Regions from separate parts of the Paenibacillus sp. FSL H8-0457 genome, predicted to be linked through region 2. Evidence: predicted binding sites of a transcription regulator. Region 2 holds the regulator's gene; the other holds the start of a gene.
What was found. The regulator CtsR, encoded in region 2, represses protease genes until heat stress. The targets are predictions, from matches to a motif close to ATGGTCAATAAAGGTCAAACA.

Region 1: clpP (ATP-dependent Clp endopeptidase proteolytic subunit ClpP) is a predicted target of CtsR. The motif match lies at 2,162-2,182, and genes of this name have one in related genera.

What each region holds. Positions count from the first base shown of each region.
Region 1 is NZ_CP150293.1:221,141-224,555, reverse strand. Features, by position in the region: gene gap (type I glyceraldehyde-3-phosphate dehydrogenase) at 1-620, opposite strand, end outside; gene MHI43_RS01110 (sugar-binding domain-containing protein) at 720-1,763, opposite strand; tRNA gene MHI43_RS01105 (tRNA-Arg) at 2,021-2,095, shown strand; gene clpP (ATP-dependent Clp endopeptidase proteolytic subunit ClpP) at 2,258-2,854, shown strand; gene MHI43_RS01095 (DUF4163 domain-containing protein) at 3,337-3,415, opposite strand, start outside.
Region 2 is NZ_CP150293.1:6,471,523-6,474,937, forward strand. Features, by position in the region: gene MHI43_RS29335 (protein arginine kinase) at 1-1,059, opposite strand, end outside; gene MHI43_RS29340 (hypothetical protein) at 1,098-1,622, opposite strand; gene MHI43_RS29345 (CtsR family transcriptional regulator) at 1,647-2,108, opposite strand; gene MHI43_RS29350 (GntR family transcriptional regulator) at 2,455-3,171, opposite strand; gene MHI43_RS29355 (sugar kinase) at 3,179-3,415, opposite strand, start outside.

The sequences.
Region 1 (3,415 bases), 870 kb from region 2:
GATGGAATGATGTTTTCAGCAGCTGCACGAGCACGACGCAGGTCTTTGTGCGGAAGATCAAGCACTTGCTGGTCATTCGTGTAGGAGTGAACCGTAGTCATCATGCCTTTAACGATACCGAACTTCTCGTCAAGAACTTTAGCAAAAGGAGCCAAGCAGTTTGTTGTACAAGAAGCGTTGGAGATTACAGTATGGTTAGCTGCATCGTATTTGTCTTCGTTAACGCCCATAACGATGGTGATATCTTCGTCAGTAGCTGGAGCGGAGATGATAACTTTCTTAGCGCCGCCTTTCAAGTGAGCGGAAGCTTTGTCTTTCGCTGTGAAAATACCAGTGGATTCTACAACGATTTCAACGCCGTACTCAGCCCAAGGCAATGCTTCAGGGTTACGCTCAGCGAATACTTTCACTTCGCGGCCGTTTACAACGAGTGCGCCTTCTTTAGCTTCAACAGTTGCATTCAGTCTGCCATGAGTCGTGTCATATTTCAAAAGGTGTGCCAGCGTTTTTACGTCCGTCAAATCGTTGATTGCTACGATTTCAACTTCGCTGTTGTTCAGCGCAGCGCGGAATACGTTACGTCCAATACGTCCAAAACCGTTAATACCTACTTTAACCATGAGTAGTTCCCTCCATATTTGTAAAATTTATATATTCAAGATTGGCTGTTAAGCCAATCAAGACAACAAAAATGAAAAATCTGTTGTACGCCCGCGGACTCAGATGCCGGCGTCAATTTCCTTCTCGACTTCCAATGCCGCGGCTTCATCCGTAACGAGAATGTCCTCGTGCCCGAATTTCAGCACCGCGTGAATCGCTTTGCCCTTGCCTTTCCCTCCAGCAATGCCGATGATGGTCTCTGTCCGCATAATATCCTCAAGCCGGAGTCCAAGGGTAAGCATTTTGTGGACAACTTCGCCATCTTCGCTGAAATAATAGCCGAAGGATTCCGCGATCGCGCCATCTGCCTGCAAGTTCCGGATAGAGCCTTCATCCAGCTTCCGCCGTCTGGCCATCTCCATGGCATCCCCGATGCCGTGAATAATGACGCGGCTGCGCCTGATCACATCCACGATCTCTTGGATGTGCTGATCCTGAACCAACGATTGATAAGCATCCTCGCTGAGCAGATCCGGAACATGAAGCAATCGGTACTCAGCCCCAACGCGCTTAGCCATTTTGGAAGCAATGGTGTTCGCTTGAATCTCCATGCTCTCCCCGAGGCCGCCACGCGCCGGCACAAACCAAGTGCTTGTCAACGGTTCGCCGCCAGGCAAAGAGGACATCTGCTCTGCCACTTCGGCGAGCGTGGAGCCGCCTGTTACGGCAATCGTATCTCCATCCTGGACAAAGTTAAGCAGCGTTCTTGCTCCGGCCCGGCCAAGCTCACGTTTGACTTCCGGAGATGACTCGCTGTCACCGGGAATAATGACCACTTTACGAAGCCCGTAAGCCTGACGAATCTTCTCTTCCAGTTCAACCAGTCCGAACAACTCATTCATGACCGGTTCCAACTCCTCCAGCAAGCATATCCCTGAGCCGCTGATCCGCATGCCGAGCGTTTCAATCTCGATCAGCCCTTGCGCTTTCAGAAGATCAGTCTCTGCTCTGAGAACACGCTCGGTCATCGATAACGATGAAGCCAGTGTTCTTCGGCCAACAATTCCGGACAACTTGATCTGATGAAGGATGGTATACCTTCGTTTAAGAGTGTCCATCAGATCCGGCAGAAGTTGCTCTTGTATTTCTAATAGGTTACGCATGCATTCCACTCCTGCAAACTTCGTCTCGGCTCTCCTACCTGGTCGTAAAATGTCCCAGTTAAACTTTTTAAGTCCCACCCTTATTCTAACCAATAATCATGCCGGTTGCAAGTGTCCGAAAGTATATTTCTCTACCCCAGGCATTCTTATACATTATGGCCAACTACCGGCTCGTCTATATAATAGGAACAAAGTTTTGTCCGCTATTGTATTTTTGAAATAGATGCGGTATAATCAACTTCGTTGCTGATTTTTGTGCGCCCGTGGTCCAATGGATATGACGTAGGCCTCCGGAGCCTGAGATCGAGGTTCGATTCCTCGCGGGCGCGCCATTATAACATTTATTCTCTATACTGATTACCCTAAAGTGCCCATAACGGCTCTTTTTTTTACTCAATAGTTTGACTTTCTTTGACTTTTTGATTTAAATTGTTTATCATGTGGGTAATACGGTAACAGTATTTATATGAGGTACTTAAGAGGAGGTTTTCCACGTGAGTTTTATACCTATGGTCGTTGAACAAAGCAACCGCGGTGAGCGGGCGTACGACATCTATTCCAGATTGCTGAAAGACCGCATTATCTTCCTCGGCTCCGACGTAAATGACGTGGTCGCCAATTCCATCATTGCCCAAATGCTGTTCTTGTCGGCTGAGGATCCCGAGAAGGATATTCATCTTTACATCAACAGCCCTGGCGGTTCCATTACCGCAGGTATGGCGATATTCGATACGATGCAGTTCATCAAGCCGGACGTCTCGACGATCTGTGTCGGCATGGCTGCTTCCATGGGCGCATTCCTGCTCAACGCAGGCGCTAAAGGCAAACGTTACGGACTGCCTAACAGCGAGATTATGATTCACCAGCCGCTCGGCGGCGCACAAGGTCAAGCCACGGATATTGAGATCCGTGCCCGCCGCATTCTGAAAATGCGCGACAAGCTGAACCGCATCCTGTCCGAACGCACCGGCCAACCGCTGGAGCGCATCGAGAAGGATACTGATCGCGACTACTTCATGACGGCTGACGAAGCCAAAGAGTATGGACTGATCGATCAAGTACTGGAAAACACACCGCCGCAAGGCTTATAAAAGAAATGAAGTAAAGGGCAGGCGCCGTTATCCGGTGCCTGCCTTTTCTTATCCTCTGGATTCATTGAAAACTTCGAGTACTAAATAGTGAGAGTATCCCCTTCGGTCGCTGTTGAAATCGGGAAACTGGAATGAATTGAAAAAGGTTGTTTCCCGATTTCAAAGGCGAACGCGTTGCTCCTCCAAGGATACTCTCACTTCGGTACGATTTTTTCAATAAAACATAAAGACGGTAAGGCCATCCCCTCCTAAAAGGCCTGTCTTAACTTGAGGGGAGGGGAAAAAGGGCACGCCTATTGTGAAATACACAAAAAATCCCCTGATCATAGGGCGCAGGAGTATATGCTCCACGCTCAAGTGATCAGGGGATTTATCGCAACTGGTTCCAGTACAGTGTTACATCAGGACAACATCATGTATCTAAACAAGCTATAGTATGAAAATAAATGATGGCAGTTTACACAAACCACTTACCGTATACTTTACTTCCACTCTTTCAGCTTCAGCTCAAACTCAGGAAATCCATAGGCATAGGCGGTGTACTCATAAAGCTGGAAGTAC
Region 2 (3,415 bases):
GTTGCCCAATGTCTCGCGAATGAGCTTAGCCCTGTACATATCGCGTTCGGAAGGATTCATGCCCTCTCCATAGGTCTTCTGGAGAAATCCCGGCTGCGTCTTCACGTTCAGCTCGTTCATGACCGGAATTTCCGGCCCTTCCAGCAGGCCGAGATCCACGCCTAGCCGAACATCGGACAAGCGCTGAGCCGCTTCCTTGGAATCCATGACCGCTGCATAGGACAGGATGCCGTATGAACGCATGACCCGGTCCGTAATACGGAGCTTGGATTCACTGAGGAGCCGCGTCCTGGCATTCTTCTCATGCTCGATGATCTGCAGGGCCACGCTGTGAAGATTCTCGATGATCTCCGACTCGGTTTGCCCGAGCGTAATCTGATTCGAGATTTGAAACAGGTTGCCTAAAGCTTCGCTGCCCTCGCCGTAAATTCCTCTAACGGTCAAGCCTACCTGCGATACGGCCGAGAGAATCCGATTGATCTGCTGCGTCATGACGAGCGCGGGCAGATGCATCATGACCGAAGCGCGAAGGCCGGTGCCGACATTGGTCGGACAGCTCGTTAGGTAACCCCGTTTGTCATCAAAAGCATAATCGATCTCGGATTCGAAGATATCATCCAGCGCCGTCGCGCGGCTCCATGCCTCCCGAACCTGAAATCCGGGATACAGACACTGTATGCGCAAGTGATCCTCTTCATTGATCATAATGCTGACGGATTCATCTTCGGTAAGGATGACGGCACCGTTCCGGGATTCATTAGCCAGATTGGGACTGATCAGATGCTTCTCGACGAGAACCTTCTTATCCAGCTCATCAATCTCACTTAATTTAATTACATGCAAATGCCCGAAATCCTGCAAATCCTCCTTATCCTTTAACACATGGGTCAGGCGCTCTAGCACTTCTCCCGACTGCTGATCCGTTGCAAGCAGCGGGAAAGGAAGATGCTGCAGGTTGCGCGCCACCCTCACGCGGGTGCTGATGACAATGTCGGAATCCTGACCGTTCCCGCGCATCCACTCGCTCAGCGCCGAATCGGTAAACCGGAGATTAGACATCACGCATTCCTCCTACTAAAGTGCAAAATGTAACGATCTTATCCCTGAGCAATGTTACGCTCCAGCTCACGGATTTGGTCCCGGATCTCGGCAGCCGCTTCAAATTCCTCCTGCAGGATCCTCATTTGAAGCTCCTTTTTAAGCTCGTCGATCCGGCGTTTGATCTGAATCCGGCCGCCGGTACGCTTCGGCACTTTGCCCACATGGGAAGTTCCCCCATGGACTCGCTTGAACAACGGATCCAATCGATCCGAGAAATATTTATAACACGAGCTGCAGCCGAACCGGCCAAGCTTGCTGAACTGGGAATACGTCATGCCGCATTCCTCGCATTGCAGCGTCTGGGCCGTTTTCGCACCGGGGGTCTGGCCCTTGCCTGAAGGATCCAGATCCAGCAGGCCTGACAGCAAACTGTGTATAGAAAAACCATTCGACGTACCGGGGATCAATTCCCCTTTTTCGCGGGCACAAGTTTCACAAAAATGAAACTCCGTTTTCTCCCCGTTCACAATTTTGGTGAAATGAAGTGTCGCCGGCCGTTTACCGCATTCTTGGCATAACATACTCCGATGCCTCCTTACACAGACTCACTTACCTAATAAAGAAATAAGCATCGCCTTCATAATCCTTGCGCGCAGCTCATCCCGATAAGGAAGCTTCACATTCAGGCATTCCCTTGAAACGGCGGCCCGCATCAGGCTGGCCTCCCGCTTCGTCAAAAACCGGGATTCCTCCAGCTGGTAGATCAAGCCTTCCGCTACCGTCTGGTCAATCATGCTGCCGATGGTATGATGAAGGTGCTGCTGGAGTGCAGTATGCTGGGGAAGCTCGATACGCTGGATGCGTATGTATCCGCCTCCGCCGCGCTTGCTCTCGACAAGAAAGCCCTTCTCCAGCGTGAACCGAGTGCTGATCACGTAATTGATCTGGGAAGGAACGCAAGAAAATTGCTCCGCCAAATCGTTGCGTTGAATTTCGACGGTTCCTTCCGGACTTTCCTGCAAAATGCTCTTCAGGTATTGTTCGATAATATCAGAGATATTACGCATGGTCTGTTCATCCTCCACTGTTTGAAACGTTAAGACGGATAGTGATCTTACACGTCCGCACAGAGCCTTGCTTATACGTTGATTAACCATAATCAAAATCAGCGAACCCTCTCGTTGACTTTGACTTTCTTTGACTTTGATCTCATTATAGCACATTTTTTCATTTTGCCAAGAGGGTACTTCTCAAATGTTCGCGCTATGCATGTATTCTTATTGTACCCACTTCTTCGATCGCTTATAGCCCTTTTCCGAAGAACAATTCAACCGAAGGAATAAAAAAAGAAGCAGCCAACGTTCCGGATTAAAACCGGTCTCTTGGCCACTTCTTCCTGTCGTTTTCTGTATCTTAAGCATCATAACTGATCAAATAATGCTGTAACTCCGTATTGTAATACCCGATGCTGTATTCAATGATGCTGCCCGTCTGGTCGTAGGAGGATCTCAACCGCTTCAGTAACGGGGTCCCGGCGCTTACGCCCAGCAGTGAGGCAATCTCCTCATTAGCCACGGTCGCCAGGAAACGGTCCCGGAAATTCTCCAGCGTGATTTGACTCTCCTCGATACGTTCATACAAGGACGGCAGTTCGCTTGAATCGAACTCCTCCCCCATGTCCACCAGGGACGATACGTAATGGGTGTAGTAGATAAACGGGCTCCCGTCCAGCAAATACAGCCGCTCGATCAGCAGGCACCGCTCACCGAATTTCAGGAACAATTCGCTATCCGGTTCATTGTGCACCCATTCCGTCTTCAGATGGCGCTTCCGGATCTGGTGGCCCTCTTCAACCAAAATCTCGGTAAACAGCTTCCCCTTGGACAGCTTGGAAAAGGACGTGTTCCGGGTCACGATCGTTCCTACACCGCTGCGCTTCTCCACATACCCTTCCTGATACAATTCCTGGATCGCATTGCGAACCGTCATTTTGCTGACGTTAAATTCCTGTTCCAGCTGCGGCTCGGAAGGAATATGGGAACCAAGTGGATATACCCCATGCAGAATCCGATCTTTAATGATCTTCTTGATTTGCAAGTATAACGGACCGTTCTTCCGCGTGATCGACATGCTCCTCCTACCTTTCCACGTCAGACATATGATGACTCATCGCCTGAAGCACTTCGCGTTCGTTTGCCGTCGGCGTATCTCCCGTTACGGTATGGGCAAGCATCGACGCCGCTGCGGCAAAATCAACCGTCCGGCCCGGCTCATATCCCTCCGAGATCCCATGAATCACACCACTGGCATAGGCATCGCCCGCCCCGATGCGGTCATGGACGGAGAACGTCAACGTTTGGGAAAAATGAAACGC